Linked DNA regions of Prochlorococcus marinus str. MIT 0917. The protein of the gene in region 1 binds, or shares a complex with, the protein of each later gene. Links are inferred from orthologs where the notes say so. Each region holds a gene or a part of one and is shown on either strand. Other genes may lie near its edges.

The links.
Region 2: the proteins of dnaB (region 1) and dnaG are in contact, whole or in part, in a crystal structure (PDB 2R6A), measured with the Geobacillus stearothermophilus proteins. The link is inferred for Prochlorococcus marinus str. MIT 0917 from one-to-one orthologs. Residues at the interface, in WP_033016901.1 of Geobacillus stearothermophilus: Ser13, Glu15, Ala16, Gln18, Glu91, Leu92, Asp94, Ala95, Val96, Pro97, Thr98, Ala99, Ala100, Asn101, Tyr104, Tyr105, Ile108; in WP_049624496.1 of Geobacillus stearothermophilus: Lys456, Leu457, Leu458, Pro459, Ala460, Asn463, Ala464, Leu467, Leu535, Leu536, Ile537, Ala538, Gln544, Glu545, Asp548, Tyr549, His552.

Annotation. Positions count from the first base shown.
Region 1 is NZ_CP114784.1:1,244,152-1,253,137, reverse strand. What follows is about bases 3,432-6,320. They hold dnaB (replicative DNA helicase), read right to left. Parts: upstream 5,641-6,320; coding sequence 4,222-5,640; downstream 3,432-4,221. Other genes in these bases: O5637_RS07135 (acyl-CoA desaturase), read right to left, coding at 6,200-6,320; rplI (50S ribosomal protein L9), read right to left, coding at 5,698-6,156; mnmG (tRNA uridine-5-carboxymethylaminomethyl(34) synthesis enzyme MnmG), read right to left, coding at 3,432-4,187. In the rest of the region: O5637_RS07170 (hypothetical protein), read right to left, coding at 1-349; O5637_RS07165 (SprT family zinc-dependent metalloprotease), read left to right, coding at 468-1,019; O5637_RS07160 (RNA helicase), read left to right, coding at 1,084-1,617; O5637_RS07155 (chorismate lyase), read right to left, coding at 1,624-2,211; more of mnmG, read right to left, coding at 2,217-3,431; more of O5637_RS07135, read right to left, coding at 6,321-7,129; O5637_RS07130 (hypothetical protein), read left to right, coding at 7,209-7,943; O5637_RS07125 (aminotransferase class I/II-fold pyridoxal phosphate-dependent enzyme), read left to right, coding at 7,980-8,986. UniProt on the Escherichia coli protein: The main replicative DNA helicase, it participates in initiation and elongation during chromosome replication. Travels ahead of the DNA replisome, separating dsDNA into templates for DNA synthesis.
Region 2 is NZ_CP114784.1:267,565-276,564, reverse strand. The notes cover bases 1,963-4,865. They hold dnaG (DNA primase), read right to left. Parts: upstream 4,477-4,865; coding sequence 2,449-4,476; downstream 1,963-2,448. Other genes in these bases: O5637_RS01460 (DMT family transporter), read left to right, coding at 4,525-4,865; O5637_RS01470 (hypothetical protein), read right to left, coding at 2,127-2,426; O5637_RS01475 (serine hydroxymethyltransferase), read left to right, coding at 1,963-2,113. In the rest of the region: O5637_RS01485 (LexA family protein), read left to right, coding at 1-275; O5637_RS01480 (Y-family DNA polymerase), read left to right, coding at 224-1,555; more of O5637_RS01475, read left to right, coding at 1,631-1,962; more of O5637_RS01460, read left to right, coding at 4,866-5,439; O5637_RS01455 (cAMP phosphodiesterase), read left to right, coding at 5,429-5,815; Holliday junction branch migration protein RuvA, read left to right, coding at 5,855-6,526; rpsO (30S ribosomal protein S15), read left to right, coding at 6,577-6,846; O5637_RS01440 (PAM68 family protein), read left to right, coding at 6,874-7,314; O5637_RS01435 (DNA polymerase III subunit alpha), read right to left, coding at 7,324-9,000. UniProt on the Escherichia coli protein: RNA polymerase that catalyzes the synthesis of short RNA molecules used as primers for DNA polymerase during DNA replication.

The DNA.
Region 1 (8,986 bases):
TTTCATTTTTCTTATCTTCTGATTTCAAGCTTAGTGTGAGCATTATTTGATTATCTTCTATTCTTGGTCGCCCCGACTTCAAGTTTCTATATCGATTTAATTGCAAGCTACCCAAAAATTTGATGAATTCTTGTCTATTGACATGTGTTTTATAAGCTTTTGTCGTAAGTCTATAAGCCCCATCTATTCGGCCAGCTGCAATCTGATCAAAAAACTTTTTCACAAGAGGGTTAATGCCTCTAGCACTGATGACTAGCTTGATTGCGTTAAAAGTCCAAAAAAGGAGAAGTGCGCCAACTCCAACCAAGAGAGCTTTTAATCCAATTGCTTTGATAAGAGCACTATCCATTTTTTTAATTCCGTTTAGTTATAGATTCTGACTTATTAGCCATGAGATTAGCTTGTTTGTTATTGATAGTTAGACAGAATGTTATCGGAATAATAATGCTAACGAGTTCTCGGTATCAATGTCTTTAATACCTGTTCTACCATTATTTCTTGAATTAAACAGACAACATTTTCAGAACTCTTTGTTCGAGAATGGAGTTCCCAGAGTCTCTCTTCGTTGGAGTGATGGCCGCATGCGTACTACGGCTGGGATCTATAGAAGTAAAACGAATTTCTTCGGAGTGAAAGCTAGTGAAATAATTTTGTCTAGACCAGTATTGGAACATCTTCCCCGCAAAGCATTGATGAGCACCTTATGCCACGAAATGATTCATGCCTGGATTGACCTTGTTCTGAAAGTTGAAGAGGCACATGGACCTAATTTTCATAAACGTATGGCAGAGATAAATTCCGCTCAAACTGATTTCCAAGTAACAGTTCGTCACTCGTTCCCAATATCAAAAAGACTCCCAAAATGGGTGGCAACTTGCCCTTCATGTGAAAGAAGTTTTAGTTATCGACGTATTGTTAATGGCGCTGCCTGCCGCAGTTGTTGTAATAATTATTTTGGCGGTAGATGGGATCCAAAATTCGTACTTGAATTTCAACCTTTTTCTAGAAGTAACAATTAATTTTTTGAATAATTTCAACTTTACGGTGATTCACTTGTTGGTTTGAAAGCGTTAAATTTAAAAGATGAGCTCACATAACAATCGTAATCAAATTCGTCAGCGATCTAGAGCACCCCTTGATCGCAGAATGGATAAATGGATACAAACTGGAAAACAGGTTGTAGATGGTGTTTCGGGTAATCGCCCTGGTAAAAGAAGGGGAGGGTGGCAAGATAAAGAGACTTCAGCAAATTTCGAAAAAGTTGGTCGTTGGATGGAAGAGAAAATTGATTGGTTTTTTGAGGATGATGACGAGTGGTTGGAGAATGAAGACTTTGAGAATGAACCGCTTAAGGAAAGCACAAACAATACAAAAAGACCCTTAAGTGCTATTTCCTTAAGAGCTCCTAAAGCTTTACCACCTCAGATGGAAGTAAGGAGAAACAATTCAGACGAACTGGATGAATGGCCAGATGATCAATCTTTTAAATTAAATAAGTGGAAAAGGAAAGATAATTTAATTAAGCAAAATGAACTCGATTTAAACGATTCTTTCCTAGATGAACGAACTCCTCAAAGAAGAAAAAACATACCAAGATCTAGTCGAAGAAAATATTAGCTGTTGTTAAAAAGCCTTTCTTGGTATTGGTCCTAACCATTTTTCTAGTTTTGGGCTGAAAACTTCTCTAATTACAGTTAATTCTTTTTGTTGACGAAAAAATCGATAATGCCTACTCCAAAAAGGACCATCTTCATTAAATTCTGCTTTCAGCCAATTTGCATGAACTAATCCCAATCCGTCAACTTCTCTAAAAAGCTCTGAGCGTCCTTGGGTCAAGCTTTTCCAGATTGGTTGATCCTTATTTTGCAGATTTTTTTCTGCTTCTTCATAATTCCACCAGCTTTCAGCCCATGCCAGGGTTAAGTCTCCACACGTAAGCCAAACTTGTCTTCTTATCAAAGGTGGCTCTAGCTCATGCACTTCTTCTGGGACTCCATTTTGATTATTATTTTCCATTGCCATAGATATCACCTTTATGGCAACTTCATGCCCTGTTAAAAGCTTGAGATGCCTGGTTGGGCTGCCATCACCCAATAGCATTAATTGCCATGCTCCAGAGAGTTTATAATTCCCTTTGCCTGAAAGAACACTTTCTTTCGATGCTTTCCAAATAACTTCAGGAGAAGGTAATTGAGATTGATGTGAATTCACTTTTATCAGCTTGTTTTTTGCATTGGATCTTTGCTTGCAGATTTTTTCATTTGTTCTATTTTTAACCATACAAGAAGTGCAGTGAGGTCTGCTTTGCTTACACCAGGAAGTTGAGCAGCATGTCCAAAACTTTTTGGCTGAGAAATTGTTAATTTTTCTCTCGCTTCTTTAGAAAGAGTTTTGATATTATTATAGTTTAAATTTTTTGGTAATAACTTTTTACTTTGCTGTTTTAATTGATTTATTTGAGCTTTTTGTCTTTCTAAATAACCGGTATATTTAATATCTATTTCAACTCCTTCTTCAACATCTAAGGGAATACTCTTAGTTGCTAAATTATAATTAATTAGGTCTTTATAGTGAATATTTGTTCTTCTTAGGAAATTGGCTAGTGTTATTGAACCTTTAATAGCAGTTCCAGTTGAAGAATATATTTCTTTTGCACATTTATCGCTTTCTTTAATGCGATCTTTTTCTAATCTTATTTTCTCTTGATCGATTAATTGTTGCTTAGTATTAAAGATTTTCCACCTTCTTTCATCAATCAACCCTAATTTGTAACCGAGTGGAGTCAATCTCCTATCTGCATTATCACCCCTTAAAATTAATCGATATTCACTTCTACTAGTTAATACTCTATATGGCTCCTTTAAATCTTTTGTAACTAAATCATCAATCATAGTTCCTATATAACTACTCTCCCTTTCGAAAATAATGCCTTCTTTATCGTTGACTAATCTTGCAGCATTTAAACCTGCTACTAAACCTTGTGCAGCTGCTTCTTCGTATCCTGTTGTTCCATTTAGTTGCCCTGCACTAAATAAACCACTTATTCTTTTTGTTTCGAGTGTTGCTTCCAATTGTGTGGCTGGTATGTAGTCATATTCAACTGCATAAGCGGGTCTCAGCATTACACATCTTTCTAAGCCTGGTAGAGTCCTTAAAAGTTCTAATTGTAAGTTTTCGGGCAGTCCAGTTGAGAAACCTTGTACATACATTTCTGGAGTATCTCTACCTTCGGGCTCCAAGAAAATCTGGTGTGAATCTTTGTCAGCAAAACGTACAATTTTATCTTCAATGGATGGGCAATATCTTGGACCTTTACTATTAATAAAACCTCCGTAAATAGGAGTTAAATGAAGATTTTTTTTAATAAGTTGGTGAGTTGCTTTTGTTGTTCGAGTGATATGACAACTCATTTGTTCTCCACTTTTCCAAGAAAGAGGATCAAAAGAAAAGAATTTATCTGAAGCATCGCTCAATTGCTCTTCTAGGGAGTCAAGATCAATAGTTCGTCTATCGATGCGAGCAGGGGTTCCTGTTTTTAAACGATCAGTAGTAAAGCCTAAAGTTTGTAATTCTTCAGTTAACCCTTGAGAGGCCTGCTCTCCTGCTCGACCTGCACTCATAGATTGATTGCCAATCCAAATTCTGCCTCCTAAAAAAGTTCCTGTTGTAAGTACAACTGCTTTTGCATGAAAAATAGTTCCAAAATAGGTTTTAACTCCCTTTATAAATCCAATTCTCTCTTGAATTTCTGATGTGTTTTTTTCAATCTGATTGGGATAATGTTCAATTTCTAGCCCAGTAACCATTGCCTCTCTAATCTTTAAATTTGGCGTATTTTGAAGGATTTTTAGCATTTCATGTGCATATATTCGCTTATCTGTTTGTGCTCTTAATGCTCGAACTGCAGGTCCTCTGCTTGCGTTAAGGATCCTTTTTTGAAGAGCTGTTAGATCGGCTAATTTCCCGATAATCCCTCCCAGCGCATCAACTTCATGAACCAATTGACTTTTAGCTGGTCCACCTACTGCGGGGTTACATGGTTGCCATGCGATTCGATCTAAATTGAGAGTAAATAAAACTGTATTCAATCCTAATCTTGCTGAAGTCAATGCAGCTTCGCAGCCTGCGTGACCACCTCCTACAACAATTACGTCAAAACTTTCATCTGAAGATTGTTTAGTAATCATCAATTAAGCATTTAGGAATTTAATTTTCGAACAATTAAGCAGCAAGATTTCTAAATCTAGTGAATTGGGGTTCAAAAAGTAATTTAACTGTTCCAACCGGTCCATTTCGGTGTTTTGTCACGATAACTTCTGTAATTCCTCTATCAGTAGTTTCTGGATTGTAATACTCATCCCTATAAATCATTAGAACCAAGTCCGCATCCTGTTCTATTGAGCCAGATTCACGTAGATCGCTAAGCATTGGTCTTTTATTGGTTCTTGATTCAACTCCTCTACTTAATTGAGATAAAGCGATTACAGGGACTTTAAGTTCTCTTGCCATACCCTTAAGACCTCGAGTAATTCTTGATATTTCTTGAACTCGATTATCTGGCGAAGTACCTTCCATGAGTTGTAGATAATCAATAACAATTAGTCCCAGCTCTTTACCTTGTTCAGCAATTAGGCGACGACATAAAGACCTCATTTCAAGAACACTTGAATTTGGTTTGTCATCAATGAAGATTGGTAATTGCCCAAGTGTATTAATACCTTGACCAAGTAATGGCCATTCATCTTGTTGCAGTCGTCCTGTTCTTAATCGACTGCTTTCAATTCCTACCTCGCTTGATAGCAATCTGTAAGTTAGTTGCTCTTTACTCATTTCAAGACTGAATACACAAACAGGTAGGTCATGAAGTTGCGCTACGTTTTTAGCGAGATTAAGAACAATTGAAGTTTTTCCCATTGCTGGTCTTCCTGCAACAATGATTAGATCGCTCCTCTGAAGTCCTTGTGTCATTGCATCCAGATCGTAAAAATTAACTGGTATGCCTGCCACTGATGTACCAAGTGATCTACTTTCTATTTCATTGAAAGTCTTTGTCAGAATTTCTGCAGTAGGCGTTAAACCTTTGGATGGTTGCTCTTGGCTAATAGCAAAGATCTTTTGTTCAGCTTGATCAATGGCTTCTTCCATTGGAAGGCTTTGATCAAAGCCTAATTTGATCACATCATTTCCAGATTTAATTAATTGCCTGCGCAAAAATTTATCGCTAATTAATTTAGCAACTTGTTCGATTGAAGCTGTAGATGTAACCCTCTCAACCAGTTCAACTAATCGGTTGTTTCCTCCCACTTTTTCTAAAGAATTTGTATCGGCAAGCCAAGCGCTCATTGCTGTTAAATCTGTAGGTTTGCCTTGGCTATGAAGCATTAATGCTGTTCTATATATTTCTCGATGAGCAGAAATGTAAAAAGCTTCAACTTGTAGCAAATCAGCTATTCGTCCTATCGCATCAGGATCCAATAAAATTCCACCCAGAACAGATTCTTCTGCTTCCAAATTTTGTGGTGGTATTTGGTCAGGTTGAGCTTCAAAACGAGGCTTTTCAATTTTGGAATTATTAAAAGCTCCAAAATCTCTACCTTGTTTTGAAAAATCCCCGTTATTTGAAGAGGGGGTGATTATCATTTATTGCTTGTTGGACAAGGACACCTACTTTGGCTTGTTCGGGCCAAGATGCAACTATTAGTAACTTGTAACTTCAAGGTTTATCTCAGCATTTACTTCGTTGTGAAGTTTGATTTGCACTTTATATTTCCCCACACCATGTATCTCAGGAACCGATATGTCTCTACGATCTATGTCCTTTTTAGTAGCTTCTTTTATCACTTCTGCTACATCTCCATTAGTTACTGTTCCAAATAAGACTCCGTCTTCTCCTACTTGTTTTTTGACCGTAAATCTTCCAATTGTTGTTAGAGCTGTTTGGAAATCAATAGCTTCTTGTTTTTTAGCTGCCTCTTTTTCTGCTTGTTTTGCTCTTCTGTGTTCAACTTGTTTTAAAACAGTTGGAGTAACCGGTAATGCTTTTTTGTTGGGTAATAAAAAGTTTCTGGCAAAGCCAGGAGCAACCTCAACAAGGTCACCATCATTGCCAAGACTTTTTATGTCTTCGTTTAGAACAACTTGAACTCGCTTAGGCATGGATCGAAAATGAATTAATGCTATTTAATTGTTGTTAGTAATATTACGACGCGATAGGGAGTCTAATTTTTTTCGCTAACCCAATTGCTTTCAAAAATCGTATGTGTTGCCAGGTTAGATCTATTTGATTTCTTTGAAGGCCGTGCTTCGCTGAATTAGGAAAAGCATGATGATTATTGTGCCACCCTTCTCCAAATGTAAGCGCTGCCACCCATTTATTATTTTTGGAATTATCTCCACTCTCATATGCAATAGAACCCCAACAATGAGTTGCTGAATTAACTAGCCAAGTTATGTGATAAACAAAAACCAGTCTTAGAGGAATTCCCCATAAGACCATTGCCCATCCTCCAATACCAGCTGATTGGCCAATTAAATAAAGCGTCGCGCCTAAGGGTAGTTGCAAAAGTAAAAAATTTTTATTTAAGAAGCGATAGTAAGGATCTTTGATTAAATCTCCAGAAAGTCTTGGAACGGCTTTCATGGCAGGTACATCTTCAAACATCCATCCCATGTGACTCCACCAAAATCCTTTATTACTGTCATGATGATCAGCTTCAGTATCGGAAAAAGTATGATGATGCCTGTGAAGACCAACCCAATCGATTGGTCCATGTTGGCAACTTAATGCTCCACAAGTTGCGAAAAATCTTTCAAGCCATTTTGGAACTTGAAAAGATCGGTGTGAGAGAAGGCGATGATATCCTGTGGTTACTCCTAAGCAAGCAGTTACCCAATATAAGAAAATAAATCCAGAAAATGCTAACCAACTCCAAAATTTAGCTTGCAAAGTAAATATTGTTAGAGCGTGTATTGTCAGCATGAATATGACTGTTCCCCATCTTCTTCTGGCCCTTTGGTTATGAATCCTTCTTGGTACATGTCCTTGGAGCTTCTTCGATGCAGCCATGGCTTTATCGGCAGCAACTGGTTTTTTTAATGGAGCCGAAGCCTCGATTAAACTTGAAACCATTAGTGATCCGTCTACTTGGTGTATATAATATACGATAAGGATCCTAACCAGGCCTATCTATCAATCTTGAATGTGATTTGTGACCTCTAGTTTTCGGGACCAATTGACTGCAGGTAGAAGGGCTATGGCTCACCTAGTGCATGTATGGCATGAGCGCAATGGCTGGTCTCATAAAGTTCTTCCTGCTTTGGCTGAATGTTTGGATCTAGGAAGAGTTCATAGTTCTCAAATTTCAAATCTAAGAAATGGAAAACTTGTATCTCCCAGCCCTGAAGTATTTTTTGCTTTGGGGAAGGTAAATCAAGTACTTTCTCGTGGGTTAGAAAATATAGAAAGTCATATATTGAGCGTTCATCCTGAGTTGCATAGATCGCTTCAAGAGTCAGCTATCGCTGTTGAAGGAAATGACAATAATCCTCTTTCTGCAGGTGATTTTTTTGAGATTTTTGTTGGTTTAGCGTCTTTGCCTTCCTCTTTTGATTGGTTTATTGAGGATGCAGAAGCCCCTGTGCTTAGCGCCGCTTTGGCTGACTATTTATGTAAAGGAAGGTCGTGGAGAATGTGTAGAGAACAAGTTATGTCTGCATATCCAGTCAGTAAAAAGCAACGTAGAGACAGGTTTGAAGCAGTTATGGCGGGTTTAAAAGATTACACAGCCGAAGAACTTGATGGTGAATTGCTAGATTTACATGCAACTAATAAATTGTTAAATACAAATCATTTGCAAGGTGCAGATGACTTTTTGGAGAATCTTCGCCAAAGAGGCTTATTACTTAAAGATCAAGAAAAACTAGAAATTATTTTTTCTGATTAATTTGATAAAACTTATATATTCTCAAGTAAAATGTATATGTTACAAAAATACGCTAAAAATTTTGTTGATAATATAGAAAAAAAATTATACTTATCAATTCAAGAAAAGACCGACAGTATATCATTTAAATTAGAAAAAGTGTTAAAAGCTTTTTCTGACTCTCATCTAAATGTGCAACATTTTGCATCGTTAACTGGATATGGACATGGAGATTTAGGGAGAGATATAATTGATAAAATTTTTGCGGATGTTTTAGAAGCGGAAAAAGCAGCGGTAAGACTTCAGCTTGTGAGCGGTACTCATGCTATTACAACATCTTTGTTTGGCGTTTTAAGACCAGGAGATTATTTGCTATCTGTTACTGGAAGGCCCTACGAATCACTTGAAGAAGTCATTGGATTGAGGGGGATTGGTCAAGGATCCTTGATTGAGTTTGGCATTAATTATGAAGAGATATCTTTAAATAAAAATGGAAATATAGATTTCTTAGCTTTAGAAAAAGCTTTACACACCCCTAGAAAATTAATTTTTATACAACGTAGTTGTGGTTATACATGGCGTCCATCTTTGAGTATTGAGGTTATTAAAGAGATTTGTAATTTTTGCCATAAGATTCAACCTAATTGTATTTGTTTTGTTGATAATTGCTATGGAGAATTTGTCGAAACGAAGGAACCAACGTCAGTCGGGGCAGATTTAATTGCAGGCTCTTTAATAAAAAATTTAGGGGGAACGATCGTTCCTACTGGTGGATATATTGCGGGGAAAGCTGATTTAGTGGATAAAGCATGTTGCCGCTTGACTGCTCCAGGTATTGGATCTGAGGGTGGTATTACTTTTGATTTAAATAGAACTATTTTACAAGGACTTTTTCTTGCGCCTCAAATGGTTGCAGAGGCTCTAATAGGTGCTGAGATTATTTCTACTACTTTTAGCGAATTGGGCTTTCAAGTTTTGCCAAAACCAGGTTCTCACAGAACTGATTTGATCCAAGTAGTAAGGATCGGCGATCCAGAAATTTTACAAATTATTTGTAGGTCTTT
Region 2 (9,000 bases), 980 kb from region 1 along the record:
TACGTGTAAGCGGTAATTCAATGAATAACGCAGGAATTTATAATAATGATTTATTAATAATAGATCGCAGTATAAACCCAAAGCCTGGAAATATTGTAGTTGCTATCTTGGATGGAGAATTTACTTTAAAAAGACTTATAAAAAAGCAAGATGCTTATTATCTAAGAGCAGATAAAGAAAATTATCCAGCAATAAACTTATACGAATATATAGATATACAGATATGGGGAGTAGCAATTTATTCAATACATGTACTACAAAAATTAAAACTCTAATTATGTCCAAAGCAATACTTCAAATTGATGGGAATAATTTTTATGCCTCGTGTGAACAAATGATCGATCCTTCGATAAAAGGAAAAGCCGTAGTTATACTTTCTAATAATGATGGATGCATAATAGCTCGCAGTTCAGAGGCTAGAAAAATGGGAATTCCTATGGGAAAACCTTATTTTAAGTTAAAGAATAAGCTAACTCAATTAAATATAAAAGTGAGAAGTTCAAATTACGAGCTTTACGGTGATATAAGCAATCGATTAATGCTACTACTAAGAAAAAAATGTGAAGAACTGGAAATATACTCTATAGATGAAGCATTTGGAACTATAAAACGGCCAAAAGGAAAATGCTTATATCAATGGGGAAAAGATTTAAGAGCTTTAGTATATCAAGACATAGGAATTCCAATATCTATCGGGATTGGGGAGACAAAAGTTCTATCAAAGATTTCTAATCATCTAGCAAAGAAAATACAAAAAAATTCAGGTATATTTGATATAGGTATTATTCAAAATAAAGATCATTATCTTAACCAAATTAAAGTAGATAAAGTTTGGGGTATAGGCAAAAGAATGTCGATTTGGCTAAAAAACAAAGGGATAACTAATGCACGAGAACTTAGAGATATGTCAAGCGAGCAAATCAAAGTAAAGTATGGTGTAGTTGGTCTACGTATTCAAAATGAATTAAAAGGAAACCTGTGTATCCCTATAAAAGAGACCTCATCAGATCGAAAAGAAATCTGCGTAAGCAGGAGTTTTTCATATCCCATAGATAGCTTGGAAGATTTGAGCCAAGCAATCATTAAATATGTTTTAATAGCAAGTGCTAAGTTGCGAAAATACAATCAATTATCTTCAGCTATTACAGTTTTTACGAATACAAATACTCATTCAAAAGAATTTTTTAAAAATGAAGCAACAGAAAAAATAATTATTCCAACATCTAACTCAAAAATTATGATTGAAAAAAGTCTGTCGCTAACGAAAGAAATTTTTAAACCTTATAAAAAATTTATAAGGGCTGGTGTAATATTACATAAACTTCAAAGCAATAAATATAAACAAAACCTAATATTTGATAAACAGAATATTCAAGAAGAATTATATCTAGAGAGACTAGATAATCTCATAGATAATATTAATTCAAAAAATGGTATAGATACAATAAATTGGGGATCTTCAATGGTGGAGAAAGAATGGACACCGCGAAGAAAAAAACTATCTAGTATAAAGACAACAAATATAGAAAACATACCAACTATATATGCTAATTAAAAATTGGTATAATATTTAACAATAATGCTACATATTAGAATTTAAAAACAGTTGGATGTTAAATTTAAATGAATAATGAAAATAAAAATTAAAAAGATAATGGAGTTCATAGAATATTTAGATAAAACAGAAGTAGAAATAATAAAGATGGTTGAAAAGGCAGGATATAAAACAAGTGAAAATAAAAAACTATGTTTGATAAGTGAAAACTATGTGGGCTTTTTTAATAGAGTAGAAAAGGAAATTATCATATGTACAAGTAACGCAAAGAAGAGAGAAGGATATAACCTTAAAAGGAAGAAGAATAAGGACATTTTTTATAGAACAGCCTTGCATATAAAAAAAGCTTTAAGGCATGAAGCTGTTCATGTAGCTCAAGAATGCAACGATGGAAACTTATTAAAAATAGATAGAAGGTTTTTAATGAATCCATCAAAGATCAATGCTTTGAATGGGTCTATAAGTATATCCGGCGAGGAAGAAAAAGAAAGACAAGCATATATATTAGAAGATAAACCAAGATTAATAAAAAAAGGATTGAGAAAATATTGTCTATGATTATAAAGTAATTTTAATTGTCTCTAAGTAATTGAATAGCGTTTAATTTACTACTAAAAATCAAGACCATTCCTTGCTCCAAGCATGAGAGACCAATATAAGTCTTAACAGCTTGGCAATTCACCAGTGCAGTTCCACATGTTTCAAGAATAAGTAAGGGAAGAGTTAAATTAGTTCCCTGCATTCTTTGAAGATCGAGAGATTGTCTTACAGCTAAATTTGCTTTGATAAATCCTATTTTATTGATAAAGTCTGGCCATAGTTCATTAGATAAAGAACATTGATCCAAATTAAAAGTTGATGTATTTTTCATTAATTAAGTAAAAATATAAAAATTATTTATAACATCTCTGTTGATCTAAATTTAAAATATGTTTTCTCTCAGCATAGTAAAGTTGCTGAAAATTTATAGCATCATTATTTAAGTCTTCAAACATATTAAAAACTCTCTGTTCCATATCAGATGAATCATTAGGTTCCGATTTTTCTTGAACGATAAGAGATGCTATACAGTTCTCAAGAGTTTGTAACCTTTGAGTACTCCATGCATCAATTAGATGCCTACAACGTTTTAGTGATTTTTGCTTTTCAAGAGCAGCGAGAGCACCACGAATGAGAGCCTCGGGGTCACTAAGTGTTGCCAAACGAAGTTCATTAGCCTCTAGCAAAGGAGTAAGTTTAGAAAGATGTTCACTATCATTAGCGAGAAAGTTATCTAACAAGCTTTTAATTAAATCAATATCAGCTAAAATATTATTTGAATCATTGCAACGATTAATCTGCTCGACCACTTCAGAACCAAATTTATCTTCCTCAATGTTACTTATAGTAGACCATATTGCACGATGATGATTAATTGCAAAGTCATCTAAGTCCCTTAGACGAAGTTCATAACGAATAAAAGATCTATAAGTAGGACAGTGTATATAAGTAAAAAGTATATCTGCCTCACTTCTTTCTCTAAGACCAATCTCTTGAGGCTTATCTATTTTCTTAGAACGTCCATGCCATCTTTGACCATTAATTTGATTACGTAAATCTTCCTCTAGTTGCAGGGAAAATCTACCTTGACCTCCACTAAGACGCTGAGCAACCTTCTGTAGATAGTGGGTTCTTATCGCCGTTTGAGGTAACTTTCCAAGAAGACTTACTAAGTTGGTAACAGCTGCCTGAAATTGATCAGATTTACTTAAATCTAAATCCTTCAAAGATTGATCAATTTGCCAATCCATCCAAAGAGGTGATTTTGCCGCCAATGCTTCATATTCGGAAGAAGAATTATCCTTAAGGAACTCATCTGGATCTTTACCTGAAGGTAATTGAAGGACTCTTAAATCTATCTGACCTTGAATAGCAAGGTTTTCTACCTCACTAATAGCTCTAGTAGACGCTCGAATTCCAGCATTATCTGAGTCGAAATTTAAAAGGATCTTTTTACTATCTGTAGTACGAGAGAGAAGAGTTATTTGACTACGACTTAATGCTGTTCCCAAAGAGGCAACAACATTTGTAATACCAGAATCGTGTAGTGCCATCACATCAAAATATCCTTCTACTACAACCGCATAATCTTTTTTCCTAATAGAAAGGGTTGATTTATCTAAACCAAAAAGATTTTTACCCTTTTCAAAAATTTCAGTTTCAGGTGAATTCAAATACTTAGGTTCTGAACCATCAAGACTCCTTCCTCCGAAACCAATAACTCTTTTTTGCCTGTCGTGAATAGGAACAATTATACGATTGCGAAATCTGTCATAAAAACCGTTACCACCCTTTCGAGGAACAATTAATCCAGCCGATTCAAGGATTTCAACACTAACTTTTTCTATATCTACAAAATATTTGAGTAATGAGTCCCAATTATCTGGTGCAAATCCAAGCTCAAAATTAATTAAAGTACCATCACTTAAATGACGTTTATTCTTAAGATAATTAAGTGCATTTTCTCCACATGGAGAATTTAATTGATTTCTAAACCAACCAGTAGCGATTTTTAAGACCCGATAAAGGGTATCTCTACGAGAGAGCTGTTGCTTGAGTCTTTCTTGTTGAGGTCCTTCAACAGTATCAATTGGTACTTGATATTTCTTTGCAAGTTCAAGAACAACGTCACTAAAACTTTGTCTCTGAAACTCCATTAAAAATTTAATGGCATTTCCACCAGCTCCACATGAAAAACAATAATAAAATTGCTTGCCAGGAATTACTGACATTGAAGGTTTACTATCATCATGAAAAGGGCATATCCCAACATATTCTTTACCTTTTTTCTTTAAGACGACGTGTTCGCCAACTACATCAACAATATCTACACGCTCTTTGACAGACTCAATAGTCCTAGGATGTAGTCGTGCAGAAGCCATGTGATAATTTTAATTGATATTTAAATATTTAGTTAAGAGATTCAAAAATTGAGAGAAAAACTAATTACAGATGAATTTAATCTAGAAAAAAATTCAAAAGGGATCAGATTTTTACTAGTAAGCGGTTTGGCATTTAGCCTTATGAGTGTTTGTGTTAAAGCGATTGGGGGGAGAATACCTATTTCAGAACTTGTTTTAGCTAGGGCTACTATAAGTATAATAATAACAAGATTTTTCTTATATAAAAAGAAAATTAACCCTTGGGGATATCAGAAAAGATTATTAATCATAAGAGGATTGCTAGGAACCTTTGCACTATTTTGTATCTTCAAAGCCCTAACAATATTAGCCATAGCCACAGCGACAGTAATACAGTACATTTACCCAACTTTTACAGTTCTTTGTGCACATATAATTTTAAAGGAATTTATTTTAAGGAAAATAATATATTCAATCAGCATTGGTTGGATAGGAATTTTTTTAGTTAGCCAACCAGAGTTTATAACCAGCAGTAATATTCAAGAAACAATATTAGCAATAATCATAGCTATATTGGGCGCATTGATGACATCATTAGCTTATATATGTGTAAGAAAACTTTCTTCAAAAGAGCACCCTCTGGTTATTATATATTACTTTCCCTTGGTTTCTATCCCTTTATCTATTCCTTTTATTATTAATGATTTTGTATTACCAACAGGATCAGATTGGTTCTGGATATTAGGTATTGGGATTTTTACACAGATTGGTCAACTCTGCATTACGGAGGGTTTAAGACTTCTTCCAGCTAGCCAAGCAACTTCACTAAACTATTCCCAGGTTGTATTTGCAAGTATATGGGGAGTATTGATATTTCAAGAAACAATAACAAGTTCAATTTACTTAGGTGGTTTTTGCGTACTTATTTCCACTATTATTAGTATAAGTGCATCCAAAAGTCACAAGCAAAAATATGAATTGTAAATCTTTAATCTTTTCAATACTTATTATTTGCGCTGGATCACCATCGATTCTTGCAGATGAGTATCAGCGAGGTTATTCATCAAGTAGAACATGCACCAGAAATGAATATAGAGAAGAATATATTCCAGGGACAAGAAATGATCCTGGGTATGTCAAAAAATGGGAAGAAACGGTAGAAGTTCCTTGCCCAGGTCATGGATCAACAAACAAAAAAAATGAATTTGATAATAATGATTGCTCAGAAGGCAAAATTGCAGGGGGTATTTTAGGTGCTGGCTTCGCTACGGCAATATCAAGAGGTAAAGATCGTTGGTGGGCAATTCCTGCTGGTCTGGTAGGAGGTTCAATGGTTGGATGTGAGATTGATGGTGGTTAATTTCATTTGATATTCTCAGAAAATCAATCAAAATAAATAATGATTAGCTGGTTAAAAGGTGAAATAATTCATACCTGGAAAATATCCTTAAAGAAAGGAGTTGTTATAAATGTTGGTGGTGTTGGTTATGAAGTACAACTATTACCAACACAAATAGGTAAAGCAGAAGCTTCTAATAAGATTGAGTTATGGATTCACCAAATAGATAGAGAAGATGGCACAAGTTTATATGGTTTTATAGAGGTTAATCAAAGAGATTTATTTCGAGAAATAATTTCTGTAAATGGAATAGGCCCACAAATTGGTATGGCATTGTTAGAGGACTTTAAGGTTAATCAGTTTGTTAATGCAATAGAAAATAAAGAATCTAGTTTACTAACAAAAACTCAAGGTATAGGCAAGAGAATAGCAGAGAGATTAATCGTTGAGCTAAGAAATAAACTTCAAAAATTTATAGATAATAATGAAATAAATTATGAAAAAACAGAAATAGAGCCTAATAAATTTTCAAAATATATTGATGAAATATATTTAACGCTAAATTCGCTTGGATATGAAAAGAAGGAAATAGAAGATTCAATTAAAATAATAACAACAAACGAAAAAGAAAATTCTTTATTATTGAATTCCTTATCTGCACAAGAAAAAGCAGCGCTAATGGATAAACATCTCAAAGAGATTCTTATGAAATTGAGTGAAAATAGTACTTGATAGAAGGCTAGGGATTAAATTAGAATTGAAGAATAAGAAAAGCTAAACAAATGTCACTTGGCACAGAAGAGAAACAAAAGCTAATCAACACACATCAAGTACATCCAACTGATACGGGTTCAGTAGAAGTTCAAGTTGCGATGCTTACTACAAGGATCTCCAAGTTAAGCAAACACCTTCAGGGAAACATCCATGATTTTTCCTCTAGACAAGGATTGCTCAAAATGATTGGACAACGAAAAAGACTTTTAAGTTATGTACGCACTAAAAGTGAAAAAAGATATACAGAGCTCATAGAAAAATTAGCTATTAGAGGATAATGACTGGTAATAGATTGCTAGAAGCTAATGAAAGGTGCAAAAAAAAACAAAAAGGACCAACCTAATGAAATAACAATAGGATTTTCAAGCAATAACTCTGCCCCAAAAATAGTTTCAAAGAAATCTTCAAACAGAAGTAGCAAAAAATCAGGAATACCAAGCTATGTTGCAAATCGAATGGCAAGAAGAATAGCGTTTACGACTGGAATTCCAACTCTAAGTGGAATGGGAGTATTCATTGGGAGTTATTTTTTAATAAGCAAAGGTATTGCTGATATATCTCCAACAGTCACTCTAGTCAGTTCTGCGCTTTGTTTCCTTGTCGGCTTATTAGGATTAAGTTATGGAATACTCTCCGCGAGTTGGGATTTTAATACTGGAAGTTTTTTTGGTTTTGAAAACATAAAGCCAAATATCAATAGGATGAAAGATGCATTCAAAACAAGTCAAAAAGATATTTCTAGCTAAGAAAAATATTTAAATTACAAGACTTTTACTTGATCTTGCAATAAATGAATTCTTAGACAGTGAATCCAAAGCCAAGTCAGCGTCCTTTACGCAAAATTGATCGCCCAACCGAATATACCTAGTATTATTGTGGTCCTTGAGACATGCTACTACAGGGATTCGTACACCTAATTCATTTCTGGCAGGTCTGTTTTTAGAAAGGCATTCTCTTAATTTATGCTGAATATTGATATCTGTAGCTTGATCAGGACGAAGATCAATCAATAGAAATCGTAAATCATCAATTTCACGACAATCATCAATAAGCAATTGCACAGTTTCATCTCTCCTATCTACGCTGCCCCAGATCAATAATCTAGTTTCAACCATCAAATGATCAGACAGTCTTTCATAACTTTTTGGGAAGACAACTGCTTCACAAGACCCAGTTAAATCCTCTAATTGAATAATCGCCATCCTGTCACCCTTTCTAGTTGTGACTTCTCTCATCTCTGGAATCATTGCAATAACACTGACCTTTGACTTATCTTTCTGGTCTTCTAAAGAACAAAGGCTAATAGGAGCAATCAATTTTGCAGGTTCTGAAAGTTGCTTCAAAGGATGGTCCGATAGATAAAAGCCAACATGCTCTTTTTCTAATTTAAGTTTGTCTGAAGGAGGATAATCTTTGATTTGCTTCGCCTTTGGAGCGGAGGAAAATTCATCAATTGATGATTCATTATTTATAGAAGAAGAAAGATCAAAAAGATTCCCTTGGCCGCTATTTCTATCTTTTGCCCTAGAAGAAGCCCATTCAATAGTTAAATCCAAATCAGCCATAAGCTGAGCTCGATTTGCATTTTCTTCAAGACAATCAAGAGCTCCACAATGTATCAAAGCCTCCAGCCCTCTTCGGTTAACAGCACTAAGTGAAATCCGATCACAGAATTGAGCTAAAGAAGTAAATTCCCCATCTTCGTCTCTAGAAGTAATAATTTTTCTAATTGCTCCATCACCTAAGTTTTTGACCGCTGAAAAACCAAAAAGAATTGAATTATCTTTTGGAGTAAAATCAACACCAGAGGTATTTATATTTGGTGGCATTACGTTTATACCCATTGAATTACAGTTAGAAATATATCTTTGAATCTTGTCAGTCGAGCCAGCATTTACTGTGAGCAATGCCGCCATATAAGCGACAGGATAATGTGCTTTTAAATAAGCAGTCTGATAAGTAACCGCGCCATAAGCAGTCGAGTGACTTTTGTTAAAGCAATACTCAGCAAATAAAACCATTTGATCAAATAACTGTTCAGCAATGCTGGCTGATACGCTATTCTTAACAGCTCCATCTACAAATAGCGTTCTATGGCGCTGCATTTCTGAAACTTTTTTCTTACCCATTGCCCTTCTTAATAAATCTGCTTGACCAAGGGAATATCCCGCTAAATCCTGCGCAATCTTCATGATCTGCTCTTGATAAACCATAATTCCATAAGTCTCACTTAAAATAGGCTCAAGTGCCTGATGTTGAAAATCAATACTCTCCTTACCATGTTTTCTATTTATAAATTTAGGAATTAATCCAGCATCAAGAGGACCAGGACGATAAAGGGCAAGAATTGAAGAAATATCCTCTAGAGATGAGGGCTTTAGATCTTTGACTATTTGCCTCATTCCACTTGATTCAAGTTGGAAAATTCCCTC